DNA from 4 places in the Rhodococcus sp. no. 34 genome. Region 2 is predicted to be linked to each of the others. Evidence: riboswitches for the same ligand, from Rfam matches in the RefSeq annotation. Region 2 holds a riboswitch; each other region holds the start of a gene.
What was found. A riboswitch is a leader RNA that binds a small molecule or an ion and turns the genes downstream of it on or off. The one in region 2 is predicted to bind S-adenosylmethionine.
Positions count from the first base shown of each region.

Region 1: linked by a shared signal. The riboswitch ahead of ACYP01_RS05490 (LLM class flavin-dependent oxidoreductase) and the one ahead of ACYP01_RS12210 (aminotransferase class V-fold PLP-dependent enzyme) in region 2 are both predicted to bind S-adenosylmethionine.
Region 3: linked by a shared signal. The riboswitch ahead of ACYP01_RS19780 (putative leader peptide) and the one ahead of ACYP01_RS12210 (aminotransferase class V-fold PLP-dependent enzyme) in region 2 are both predicted to bind S-adenosylmethionine.
Region 4: linked by a shared signal. The riboswitch ahead of ACYP01_RS06730 (bifunctional o-acetylhomoserine/o-acetylserine sulfhydrylase) and the one ahead of ACYP01_RS12210 (aminotransferase class V-fold PLP-dependent enzyme) in region 2 are both predicted to bind S-adenosylmethionine.

Region 1 is NZ_BAAILK010000019.1:163,496-166,700, forward strand. Features, by position in the region: gene ACYP01_RS05485 (NtaA/DmoA family FMN-dependent monooxygenase) at 1-565, opposite strand, end outside; gene ACYP01_RS05490 (LLM class flavin-dependent oxidoreductase) at 586-1,932, opposite strand; SAM riboswitch class IV at 1,915-2,028, opposite strand; gene ACYP01_RS05495 (phosphodiesterase) at 2,107-3,012, opposite strand.
Region 2 is NZ_BAAILK010000026.1:660,270-663,474, reverse strand. Features, by position in the region: gene ACYP01_RS12215 (PucR family transcriptional regulator) at 1-1,374, shown strand, start outside; SAM riboswitch class IV at 1,435-1,549, shown strand; gene ACYP01_RS12210 (aminotransferase class V-fold PLP-dependent enzyme) at 1,603-2,928, shown strand; gene ACYP01_RS12205 (LLM class oxidoreductase) at 3,139-3,205, shown strand, end outside.
Region 3 is NZ_BAAILK010000041.1:510,899-514,103, reverse strand. Features, by position in the region: gene ACYP01_RS19790 (FAD-dependent oxidoreductase) at 1-744, shown strand, start outside; gene ACYP01_RS19785 (GNAT family N-acetyltransferase) at 753-1,343, shown strand; SAM riboswitch class I at 1,361-1,455, shown strand; gene ACYP01_RS19780 (putative leader peptide) at 1,449-1,553, shown strand; gene ACYP01_RS19775 (ABC transporter substrate-binding protein) at 1,693-3,205, shown strand, end outside.
Region 4 is NZ_BAAILK010000023.1:161,790-164,994, reverse strand. Features, by position in the region: gene ACYP01_RS06735 (NADP-dependent isocitrate dehydrogenase) at 1-814, opposite strand, end outside; SAM riboswitch class IV at 1,120-1,260, shown strand; gene ACYP01_RS06730 (bifunctional o-acetylhomoserine/o-acetylserine sulfhydrylase) at 1,404-2,729, shown strand; gene metX (homoserine O-acetyltransferase MetX) at 2,726-3,205, shown strand, end outside.

The DNA.
Region 1 (3,205 bases), on a different contig from region 2:
CATCCGGTCGCGCGAGAAAGCGCCCTGATGCCTTGTCTGCCACGATGTCGTCGCTTCGCCACGAATCCCACAGTTCACGCACCAGCGCTACGGTCTCCTCCGCACGCTCGTATCGTTGCGCGCGGTCGAGGTATCCGCCGCGGCGAAAGTTCTGGCCGGTGAATGCGTCGAACGAGGTGACGACGTTCCAGGCGGCACGCCCTCCGGACAACTGATCGAGCGTCGCGAATTGGCGGGCCAGTTCGTACGGCTCGTTGAACGTGGCATTGATAGTGCCGGCCAATCCGAGGTGTTCGGTTACCGCCGCCAACGATGCAAGGACCGTGAAGGTGTCCGGCCTACCGATGATGTCTTGGTCGAAAATCTGTCCCGCACGCTCACGAAGGGCGAGGCCTTCGGCGAGGAAGAAGAAGTCGAACTTCCCACGCTCGGCGGTTCGAGCGGTGTGCTCGAAAGAATCGAACTCTATCTGGCTGCCCGCCTGCGGATCCCACCACGCAGTGTGATGGTTGACGCCGCCGAGGTAGGCACCCAGGATGACCTGCTTACGCTTCTGAGAACTCATGAGAATCTATTCCTCGTCTGTCAGGCGGCCGGAGTACCGGCGGCGTAGCGGTTGGGAACGTCGATGGGTAGACCAAGGAGTCCGCGAAGATTCGCCTGCGGATATTCGGTGCGGAATACGTTGCGTCGCTGCAATTCAGGCACCAGCTCACCTGCGATGGCGTCGAGGTCGTCCACGACAACGCCCGGCCGCAACCGGAAGCCGTCGATTCCCAACTGCTGCCACCGGAGCAGAAGATCTGCCAACTCAGCCGCGGTGCCGGTGAAGGTCAGCGCGTCCGAACGGTATTCGGCGCCGGCCTGCGCGTCGAGGCGAGCGAGCCGTTCCTTTCCGGTTTCTTCCGGCGTATCGAAGAAGACGACGATGTCGGTGAAGACCCGAAGAGGTTCGCCGGTGCGCTGCACGTGTTCTTCGGCTGCTCGCACTTCACCCAGGATTGCCGTGACCTGCTCCTCGTCGAACGGCGTCACGAACACCAGATCGGCCGTCCGCGCCGCCAGTTCGTACGCGACCCGCTGATGTGCCAACGCGGTAACGACGGGATGCCCCTGCGGCGGGCGCGGGGTCACCGACGGTCCACGGACCGAGAGGTACTTTCCCTCGAAGTCGATGTAGTGCAACTTGTCCCGGTCGATGAATCGACGCTGTTCGACATCACGGATCTCGGCGTCGTCCTCCCAACTGTCCCAGAGTCGCCGGATTACGTCAGCCGCCTCCGCAGCTTCGTCGAACAGGTCGCGCACGAAGTCCGGGAGGACGCCTGAAACGATCGACTGACGGTCGGCATCGGTGAGCGCTGGGATGTCGCGACGCCCGAACTGTGCTGCCTCGGATTCCGACGCCGAAACCTTCACCTGCCATCCGGCGCGACCGCGTGAGGTGTAATCCAGCGTGGCAACGGCTTTGGACACGTGAAACGGCTCGGTGTGAATGGTGGTGATGGTCGGGATCAAGCCGATGTTGCTCGTGATCGGTGCCAGTCGGGCGGCCACGAGATGCGCGTCGAGCCGAGCGCGCACCCGATCAACCGCGTCGTCGACGGGCTCGAGTGGGTTGGCCGGCACCGAGAGACTGTCCTCGATGGTGACGAAATCGAGCAGACCACGCTCGGCGGTCGTCACCACGTCAGTCCAATACGACGCGCTGAACAGCTCACTCGGGCGCGAGTGTGGCTCTCGCCAGGCTGCAGGGTGCCAACCGGCACCGTCCAGCGCTACGGCGAGATGCAACGGAGCAAGATGAGAGGAGGGGGTGGAGGTCATCGGCGCATACTCCTGTTCGAGAACTACTCGGGAGCGCACAGTGCCGACCGCAGAAACCGTCAGCACCCGACTGACGGTTCTCGTGGCGACTGCCGCTTGCGACACGCACCACGCGTATCGCCAGGTGTGATTCCGGGGCACCCCATCGGCATGAAGGGTTGCCGTCCAGCTAGCCGGTCCTTGTTGCTGGAGCTCTGCACCTACCTCGACGGTAGTGAGTACGCGACAGCCCGGCAATCGCCCAGAACTGCGCCGGAGTGCCGGAAACCGCCTGCCACCTCAGATGATCGAGCGTGCCGCCTTTTCGCTCTCGAGGATTCGAATACCGGCAGCGCTGAGCCTCCGGGCTCCCTCGGCCGCGTCGACAGGCTCACCGACCGTCACGTGCGCGCCGAGTGGAACGACCGAATGAACAATTGTCTCGTCGTACACGTGCACCAGGTTGCACCCCTGAGCCCCGTCGCGACCACGCTGCCCACCGACTTCCACGTTCAAGTCCTGGGTGTAACACGTCGACGACGCCACGGAAACCGGAATGCCGGCGAACGTCGCCGTCGTCGAATAGTGCAGATGCCCAGCAAGAATCGCCCGGACGTCGCTGCCACGCAAGACGTCTGCCAACCGGGACTGATCGCGCAACTCCACCAGAACCGCGAGATCCTGAATGCACGGAACCGGCGGATGATGCAGCGCCAGAATTGTTCCGTCGGGCGCGGGCACCGCCAATTCTGCGCGTAGCCAATCCAATTGACGATCCGAGATCTCACCGTAGTGATGACCGGGAACCGACGAATCCAGGGTGATCACCCGCAGTCCGTCAAGGTCGTAGACGTTGTCGACGGGATGATCGGTGGCGTCCTCGCCCAACAGCAGAGATCTGAAAGTAGAGCGGTCGTCGTGGTTGCCCATCGCCCAGATGACCTGCGCATCGATCTCGGCCGCCACGGGTTCCACGATGGCTTTCAATTCCGCGTATGCGTCGGGGTGTCCCTGGTCGGTCAGGTCGCCGGTGAATATCAGTGCATCCGGGCGTGCGCCCGAGGCCACGATCCCGCTGAGCACTTCCCGCAATCTCGTCGACGCATCCACGGCGTCGTACAACTCCCCCTGAGCCACCAGATGCGTGTCACTGAGGTGCACCAGGAAATGCTTCGGACGCGGGTACTCGGCATTCCGAACGCTCATCGGTCTCTCGCTTCCGCTTGCCGACGCTTAGGCGCCGGTGCGGCACCTACTGATCGTCGAGACTAGTCAACCGACCAACAGTGACTGATCGGGGCACGCCCGACGAACACGAAGCGAACTCCCGCGGCGACCCTCGGGATCGAGTAGTTGAAGCTGCGAGTAGTGTGTGGACAGTGTTGTTCCTGACCAGTCG
Region 2 (3,205 bases):
CTGGTGATTCTCGATCGAATCGACATCGGGGAGTGGAGATTCGACGCTCTCCTTCGGCGCACAGCGGCGACCGGCTGCCAGGTGGTCGCTGTGCACAGCGCTGCGGCGGAGGATGCGAATCTCTCGTTGCTTGCCGATCGGCTCGGACTGGTGGTGCTCGGAGTATCCGACCCGTGGCAGTTCAGCGTGGATCTTCGTGATCTTCTCTCGAATTCGCGGGCGGTGATGGCCGACGCAGTACTGCGGGCGACACACGCGGGCCAACGAGCCGGAGGAAGCGTCGAGAATCTTCTGTCGGTGCTACTGAACACCTTTCAGCGTTCATTCTTTCTCCTGGACACGTCCGGACGTCCGATGACCGGCGCCGACCTGTTGTCAGACGCTGATCGAGCAGCTGCCGGTATGTTGTCGGGTCGCGGGGCGCCCACCACGGTCGAATTGGACTCCGGCGGGGTCCTGATTGCGTGCCCGGTGATGTCCGGCGCAGCCCGAGAGCCCTGGCTGGCGGTGCTGCTCCCGGTGCGTCAAAGCGTCGAAGAGGCTTCTCTCTCAGTGGTTCTCGACGTGGCCTCGTTGGCTGCCGGGCACCGACTGGCCGTTGCGCGCATGGTCGACGAGCGTGAAGCGCGCCGGCGTAGCGCGTTGCTCGGTGAACTGATCGACACGTCAGCAGACGCCACACCCGGACTGCTCCGGCGCGCACTCGACGCGGGTTGGATGCTGGACGGATGGCACATCGGCATCAAAGTCCTGGCGGTCGGTGAGGTCGACCTGGTGGCAAGACGCAGCGAGGTTGCAGATGCTCTCGCCGCCGAGGGAATCGACGCCAATGTCGTGGAACAGGCTGACGGCTGGGCGGCGTGGACGACTCTGCCAGGCGAGCCGCGACCGGAGGCGATCACCAGGATCGCCGAGTGCATCCGTGCAGCTCAGGCCAGGTTGGAACCCACGATGGAGACCTGGGTAGGTGTGGGACGCGCACACGACGGTCCGGCTGGAATCGGTTCGTCCCTGTCGGAGGCCGGGGATGCCGCTCGGCTCGCCGGTTCCCGATCTCAAACAGGTCGATTCCTGCACGTGGACCGCCTCGGGCTGGCGCAGTTGCTGCTGGCGTGGACGCGAACCGACACCTTCCAGCCTGCGGCCGCGGCATTGCTCGCACCGCTACGCGATTCCAATGGAGAGTTGCTCGAGACTCTGTCGACGTACCTCGACGAAGAATCGTCTCTGGCTCACACCGCAACCCGAATGGGCTTGCACCGCAACACCGTATCGAGTCGGATCGATAGAATTCAGCGCCTTCTCTCGGTCGATCTGGCCGATCCGGAAACCAGGCTTGCGCTCCACCTCGCCTGCCGGACGATCGCGCCGTGACGACGGTCTTCGCAGCTTCGTCTTGACAAGCGCGGGAGGTTCCTGCCATCCTCGTTGCCAGGTCACGAGTACCAGTGTTCAGCCCCGGCTTGCTGGTCGGCAACCCTCCTCCGCGGTGGGGTGCTCCGGGTGACGACCCGGCTGCGTTCGAAAACGAATGCGGCAAGCGCGGACTCTTCCGGGGCCATCTCCCGACGAACGAGTCCTTGAACGTGAGGATTGTCTTCGATGACTGCTGTATTGAGTGCCGACACCTGCTGCACCACCGCGATTGCCAAGGTTTCGGGTGCCGACCTGCAGGTTCCATTGGTTCAGGGCGGCGAATGCTCCTACGCCAACTTCGACTACGCGGCCAGCGCGCCGGCATTGGCCCAGGTCACCGACCGTATCGCCGAATTGTTGCCCACGTACGCCAGCGTCCACCGCGGTGCCGGCTACGCGTCCCGGATCTCCACGCTCACCTACGAGAACGCTCGTGAATCCGTTGCTCGTTTCGTGAACTGTGCCGACGATCAGGTTGTCGTCTTCACCCGGAACACCACCGATTCGCTGAACCTGCTTGCGCAGTGCGTCCCCGGCAGCACCGTCGTCCTCGACGTCGAGCATCACGCAAACCTGTTGCCGTGGAACGACGCTCGTATCGTCACCGCCGCAGACACCATCGAAGAAACGATCGAGCGTCTGATCGGTGAACTGTGCACCAAGCCTGCCGCGCTGCTCGCAATCACCGGGGCCTCCAACGTGACCGGTGAGATCCTGCCGATTGCACGTTTGGCTGACATCGCTCACCGTTGCGGCGCACGTAGCCTCGTCGACGCTGCTCAGTTGGCTCCCCACCGTCGCATCGACCTGCAGGAATGCGGCGTCGACTACGTAGCGTTCTCGGGCCACAAGCTGTACGCGCCCTTCGGCGCCGGCGTTCTCGTCGGCCGCCGTGACTGGCTCGACGAAGCTCAGCCGTACCTCGCCGGCGGCGGCGCCGTGCGTGAGGTGACCGTCGAATCCACCGAGTGGGCTTGCGCGCCCGCACGCCACGAGGCGGGTTCCCCCAACGTGCTCGGTGCGGCAGCCATCGCGACCGCCTGCGAAACCCTGCACGCCCTGGACTTCGACGTGATCGCCGAGCATGAGAAGGCGCTCACCGCCCAGCTCACTGACGGCTTGTCCGCCATCGAGGGCGTCTCACTCGTGCGACTGTGGAACGACGCTCCCGACGCCGTCGGAATCGTCACCTTCACCGTCGACGGATTCGAAGCGGGCGAGATCGCCGCATTCCTCTCCGCCGAGCACGGCATCGGAGTTCGCGACGGTCGCTTCTGCGCACATCCGGTTCTCGCGCGCCTCGGCCTCTCCGGCGGTGCAGTTCGCGCCAGCCTCGGCCTCGGTAGCAGCTCGGACGACGTGACGCGGTTGGTCGACGCCGTGAACATCCTGGTTTCGAATCAGCGTGATTGGAAGTACGCGAAGACGGCAGGTGCGTGGAACCCTGTGCCCGAGACCCGCCCCTTCCTCGGAGCCGCAGACGACAATGCCGGCGCAGCCGAGTGCGTCTGAGCTGAGCTCGGTCCCCGAAAACTCGAACGGACAACTAGCATGGCAGCCATGGCACCAGCGGATTTTCCCGCCACCCCTTCGAGAGTGAGCGTCACTCTCGGTCAGTGGTGCCGTCGCCATGTCGATCTGTGCCGCACCTCTTCAGGAATGTGTTCGAGCTGACGATTCGTCTCGCTCATCCCATACTTTTCTGATTTTCGGAGGTCTCACATGTCTTCACTCGCTTCGCATTCTCTGCACGTAGCGGTCGAGTTGACCGGATCCGGTCACCATCCGG
Region 3 (3,205 bases), on a different contig from region 2:
CGTTGGCCGGGGCTGCGATTCGACACCACGGTGCTCCATCACCCCGACGCAGGCCGGTTGCACGCGGACCGCGCCGTGACCGCTCTGAAGGCGGGAGCGGTGTTTGCCGGTGCCGAGGTCCGTCACGATGTTCGGGTGTTGGCACTCGCGCGAGCGTCCCACGGCGTGGACGTGGTGACGGACAGTGGAACGCTCGCAGCTCGTCAGGTCGTGATCGCGGCCGGTGCGTGGACTGCGGACCTGATCGCAGACAGCGGTCTCGGCTCCGAGATCGTATTGCCGACACTGCGCACGACACAGGAACAACCAGCACACTTCGCACCGCTCGATCCCGGAGTCGAGTGGCCGAGTTTCGTTCACCACACCGGCGCAGAATTGGAGACCGCGGGGATCTACGGGCTCGGTTCCGAGGACGGGATCAAGATCGGCGAACACGCGACCGGGCCGGTGGTGACTCCGCAGACCCGTGACTACACCCCTGACGTCGACGGAGAGCGGCGATTGGCCCAGTACGCCGAGTCGTGGTTGCCCGGCGTCGATTCCACCCGTGTCGAGTCGATCACGTGCCTGTACACGAGCACGCCGGACAGTAACTTCGTCATCGACCGAGTCGGCGCCGTCACAGTGGCGGCGGGGTTCTCGGGGCATGGGTTCAAGTTCGGTCCGGCCTTGGGTGAACTTGTGGCGGACCTCGTCGACGGAACCACCATCGCTCCGGAAGTTTTCAGGCTGGGGGAGCGTTGACCAGATTCATGGAGGAAAGTGTTGTGGCACTGGAGCTCGGAACTCGGCAGCTCGAGGGTATCGGAGCGGTAGAGGTCTATTCGGTATCGCAGGACGATCCCCTGGCAGCTCCACTGATCGCAGAGTTGGCACTCGAATACAGTTCGCGTTACGGCGGGACTCGCGAAGCGATGCTCGAGGATCTCACGACGTATCCGGCAGAAGAATTTGCCTACCCGCAGGGTGCGCTTCTGGTGCTCACCCACGACGGTCTGCCGATCGCCGGTGGTGCGTTTCGTCAATTCGATTCCACCACTGCCGAACTGAAGAGAATCTGGACATCGGTCGACTATCGGAAGCGCGGCCTCGGCAAGGCCGTCGTTCGCGAGTTGGAACGAGAGATCGAACTTCGTGGATACAACCGGGTGTTTCTCACGACGGGTCCTCGGCAGCCGGAGGCCGTCGCGCTGTATCTGTCCAGTGGATACACACCGCTTTACGACGCGTCACTCTCGCCCGAAGAGGTGGGCATCCACCCGTTCGAAAAGCAGCTTCGGGTCCTCGAAAATGTGACCCGAGCAGCAATTCCTACCGACCGGGTTGACAACACCCGGGTTTGACCTCGTACACTTGCGAACGACCATCCAGAGCGACCGAGAGACCTGGCTCATTGAAGTCGCAGCAACCCCCCGAGTGATCGGGTGCGGGTGCTACCGCCAGGACCGATGGAGGAACACGAAATGAAGGCAGTCGAAGGCGGTTTCGATACCGCCTGGTCGCGTCGTCACGTAGACCTGTGCCGCACCGCGGGATCTTTCTGTACCAACTGACCTCTCGGTCAGTCATTCACACTCAGGCGAGTCGTCGACAAGTCTGTTTTCTCTTCTCACACAAGTGATTCGTGCTCGATCGCCTCTTTCGTCTCAGGCGACGGGTGCGCTCTTCGGCATGCCTCGTTAGGAGTTCTTGGTGTCTTCGCCCTCATTCGGTGCCCGCAAACGCGCGACCGTAATCGCCGGTATCGGTGCTGTCTCGGTTCTCGGCACCGTCCTCGCCGGCTGCAGCAGCGGGAGTGACAGTGCTGCCGACGCAGGCCCCGCCCAGTCCGGCGGAACCCTTCGCTACGGTCTGTCGCAGGCGCCGACGTGCGCCGATCCGGCCCAGGCCGGCAGTAACCAGACCGTGTATGTCACTCGGACAGTGGTGGATTCGCTTACCGATCAAAATCCCGACACCGGAGAGATCACCCCGTGGCTCGCCAAGAGCTGGGAGATCAGCCCCGACGCCGCTAGCTTCACGTTCGTCCTTCGCGACGACGCCACCTTCAGTGACGGCACACCGGTGACGGCGGATTCGGTGAAGAAGACCTTCGACTCGGTCAAGAACCTGGGACCGAACGCGTCGTTGGCGAAGAGTTACCTGTCCTCGTACACCGGTACCGACGTCGTAGATGCTCACACGGCGAAGATCAATTTCTCCGGACCCAATGTTCAGTTCCTGCAAGCAACTTCGACGCCACAGCTCGGAATCCTCGCCGATTCCACCACCGCGCTGGCATCCGAGCAGCGCTGCCCCGGTGCAGCGGTGATCGCCTCCGGACCGTTCGTGTACACCGACTGGCAGCAGGACAAGAGCGTCAAGATCGCCAAGCGTGCGGGATACAACTGGGCCTCGGATGCGGTCGCGCATCAGGGCGAGGCGTACCTCGATGGCGTCGACTTCACGGTGGTTCCCGAATCCGGTGTGCGGGCCGGCAGCGTGGCCTCCGGCCAGCTCGATGCGGTCAGCGATGCGCTTCCGCAGGATGCGCCGCAAATCGAAGGCGCGGGTGGACGAATCCTCACAAGGCCGAACCCGGGTGTGAGCTTCTTCTTCCAGCCCAACGTCAGTCGCGGCGTTCTCGCTGATCAGGCTGTTCGTCAGGCCATCATTCCCGCGATCAACCGCCAAGAACTCGTCGACACCGTTCTGGATCCGTCGTTCTTCCCGGCCACGAGCCCGCTGGCTCACACCACTCCGCTCTACAGCGACGAATCCAGTGTCGTGACGTACGACGCCGACAAGTCGGCGAAACTCCTCGACGCGGCTGGTTGGAAGACCGGCAGCGACGGTATCCGCGAGAAGGACGGGCAGAAGCTCACTTTCAGCGTCACCTTCAGTCCGGTGTTCTCGGGTAACCAGGCCATCCTCGAGCTCGTGCAGCAGCAGCTCAAGAAGGTCGGCGTCGACCTGCAGCTCAACCTGGTCTCGAACGGTGAATGGACCGAGAAGGGAGTATCGGGTGATTACGATTCGCTGTATTACAACAGCACTCGCGCGGACGCCGACATCTTGCGGGCATCGTTCAGCACCGAAGGCCGCAACCTGAACCGTCGCGGCGCAGATCCGGAGCTCGACAAGGTACTCACAGACCAGCTTGCAGCCACGGACAACGGCCAACGCGGCGAACTGGTATCCACCGCACAGGAATTGATCCTCGACC
Region 4 (3,205 bases), on a different contig from region 2:
AGTTCTTGCATGCCCAGACGTATCCGCCCTCCCACTTGAGTGCGGAAGCGACCATGTCGTCGATGAGGCGGTGCTCGTAGGTCAGACCTGCAGCATCGAACTCAGCCTTGAACTCGGTCTCGTAGACGTGCTGGAAGATGTCCTTGAAGGCACCGTCGTACGCCTTGAGAATGGTGTTCTTGGTGGACAGGTACACCGGGTAGTTCTGCTGCAGTCCGTAGGTGAGCGACGCGCGAGCGAAGTCACGGATGGACGTGGTGAAGTTGTACTGCCCCTGGACGACGCCGCCCTCTTCGGGGAAGTTGACCAGTTCGTGCTCGATCGGTGCGCTGCCGTCCTCAGGCGTGTAGGTGATCATCACCTTGCCGGGGCCGGGGACCTTGAAGTCTGTGGCGCGGTACTGGTCGCCGAATGCGTGACGGCCGATGATGATCGGCTTGGTCCAGCCCGGAACGAGTCGCGGAACGTTGGAGATGATGATCGGTGCGCGGAAGATCGTGCCGCCGAGAATGTTGCGGATCGTTCCGTTCGGGGAACGCCACATCTTCTTGAGACCGAATTCCTCGACACGTGCCTCGTCCGGCGTGATCGTGGCGCATTTGACGCCGACGCCGTGCTTCTGGATCGCGTGCGCTGCGTCGATGGTGACCTGGTCGTCGGTCTCGTCGCGGTACTCGATACCGAGGTCGTAGTACTCGAGGTTCACATCGAGATACGGATGGATCAACTTGTCTTTGATGAACTGCCAGATAATGCGCGTCATCTCATCGCCGTCGAGTTCGACGACGGTGCCCTCAACCTTGATTTTGGACATGGGTGCTTCGCGTCCTCCTAGGAAGTTTCCCTGGTTACACGGTTGCGGTCACACTTTGTGAGTGGGTCCGCGAACGGTTCGATTATCAAACCTAGACGGTGTGGACTGATCTCGGGAGATGAGTCCCAAACAAGACAAGCGTACTGCTAACCCGTGAGGCCGCAACCGGCAGGTCCACTCATCGGTCTCTACTCGCGAGTAACTTTTGCCTGCTAGTGGGCTGCGTCGCTCTGCCTCGCGTGCGGTTGCGGCTCACATTTCGCCCCGTGTCAGGACTGCGCTCACTTCCCGGTAGAATCCGACTTGGTCATGAGTGCCAGCGTCAAGCCCCGGCTCGCTGGACGGCAACCCTCCAACCGCGGTGGGGTGCCCCGGGTGATGACCAGGTTTCCCGACGTGGATCTGCTCGCGCAGTTCCACCGCAATTCGGGTGACAAGCGCGGGTCCGACAGGGACGGACCCCAGACCGGGCCGAGCCCCACGGAGGTATTTCAGTATGTGTCGCACTTGTAGATAGACCCCAGCACGGGGCGGCGATCATTCGCCCCCGTCCGACATCTATCCGTCAGACCACTGGAGTGAACAGATCATGACCGACAACACAGCCGACGCCGCAGCAACTTCGGATCCGACCGCGAACTGGTCGTTCGAGACCAAGCAGGTGCACGCCGGACAAACAGCGGACACCGCCACAAATGCGCGCGCTCTGCCGATCTACCAGACCACCAGCTACGTCTTCGACAGCACCGATCACGCTGCTGCACTGTTCGGCCTCGCCGAGCCGGGCAACATCTACACGCGGATCATGAATCCCACACAGGACGCCGTCGAGCAGCGCATCGCTGCCCTCGAAGGCGGAGTCGCCGCACTCCTCCTCTCCTCGGGTCAGGCCGCCGAGACCATCGCGATCCTCAACATCGCCGAGGCCGGCGATCACATCGTCTCCAGCCCGTACCTGTACGGCGGCACGTACAACCTCCTGCACTACACCCTTCGCAAGCTGGGTATCGAAGTCACGTTCGTCGAGGATCCCGACAATCTCGAGCAGTGGCGCGAAGCCATTCGCCCGAATACGAAGGCGTTCTACGGCGAAACGATCGCCAATCCGAAGAACCACATCCTCGACCTACCCGGTATCTCGTCACTGGCCCACGAGAACGGTCTTCCGTTGATCGTGGACAACACAGTCGCGACGCCGTACCTGCTTCGCCCACTCGAACACGGCGCCGACATCGTCGTTCACTCCGCCACCAAATACCTTGGTGGACACGGCACCGCGATCGCCGGCGTCATCGTCGACGGTGGCACTTTCGACTGGACGCAAGGTCGCCACACGAACTTCACGACGCCTGATCCCAGCTACCACGGCGTCACCTTCGCGGACCTCGGCGCGCCGGCGTTCGCACTCAAGGCCCGCGTCCAACTGCTGCGCGATCTCGGTTCCGCCGTGGCGCCGTTCAACGCGTTCCTCATCGCGCAGGGTATCGAAACCTTGAGCCTGCGCATCGAGCGCCACGTATCCAATGCACAGAAGGTCGCCGAATTCCTCGACGGCCACGTCGAGGTGGCCTCCGTTTCCTACGCGGGACTTCCCTCCTCGCCATGGTTCGAACGTGGAAAGCAGCTGACGCCCAAGGGAACCGGCGCCATCGTCACCTTCGAGCTGCCCGGCGGTATCGATGCGGGCAAGACGTTCGTCAACGCCCTGACGCTGCACAGCCACGTCGCCAACATCGGTGACGTTCGCTCACTCGTCATCCACCCCGCGTCGACGACACACTCGCAGCTCACCCCCGAAGAGCAGCTCGCCTCCGGTGTCACACCCGGGCTCGTCCGCCTCGCGGTCGGCATCGAAGGAATCGACGACATCCTCGCCGATCTCACCGTCGGCCTGGCAGCGGTGGCAAACTCGTGACCGTGAACGAATTGGAGCCCAGGATCGACCTCCTGCCCCCACCCGACGGCCAGGTGGGGTTCGTCGACATCGGTGCCCTGGAACTCGAAAGCGGCGCGGTGCTCCCATCGGTTTCGCTCGCCGTTCAGCGGTGGGGTGAGCTTTCCCCGAACCGCGACAACGTCGTACTCGTCGAGCACGCACTGACCGGAGACTCACACGTCACCGGACCGATCTCCGCGAATCAGCCCTCCCCCGGCTGGTGGAACGGGATGGTCGGCCCCGGCGAACCGATCGACACCGGCGAATGGTGCGTCATCGCAACCAATGTCCTCGGTGGTTGTCGCGGCACGACCGGTCCCAGTTCGCCGGCCGACGACGGCAAGCCGTGGGGCAGCAGGTTCCCGGAGATCTCCATCCGGGATCAGATCGCGGCGGAGAAGAAGCTCGTCGATCTCCTCGGGATCGACCAGTTGGCCTCGGTAGTCGGAGGATCC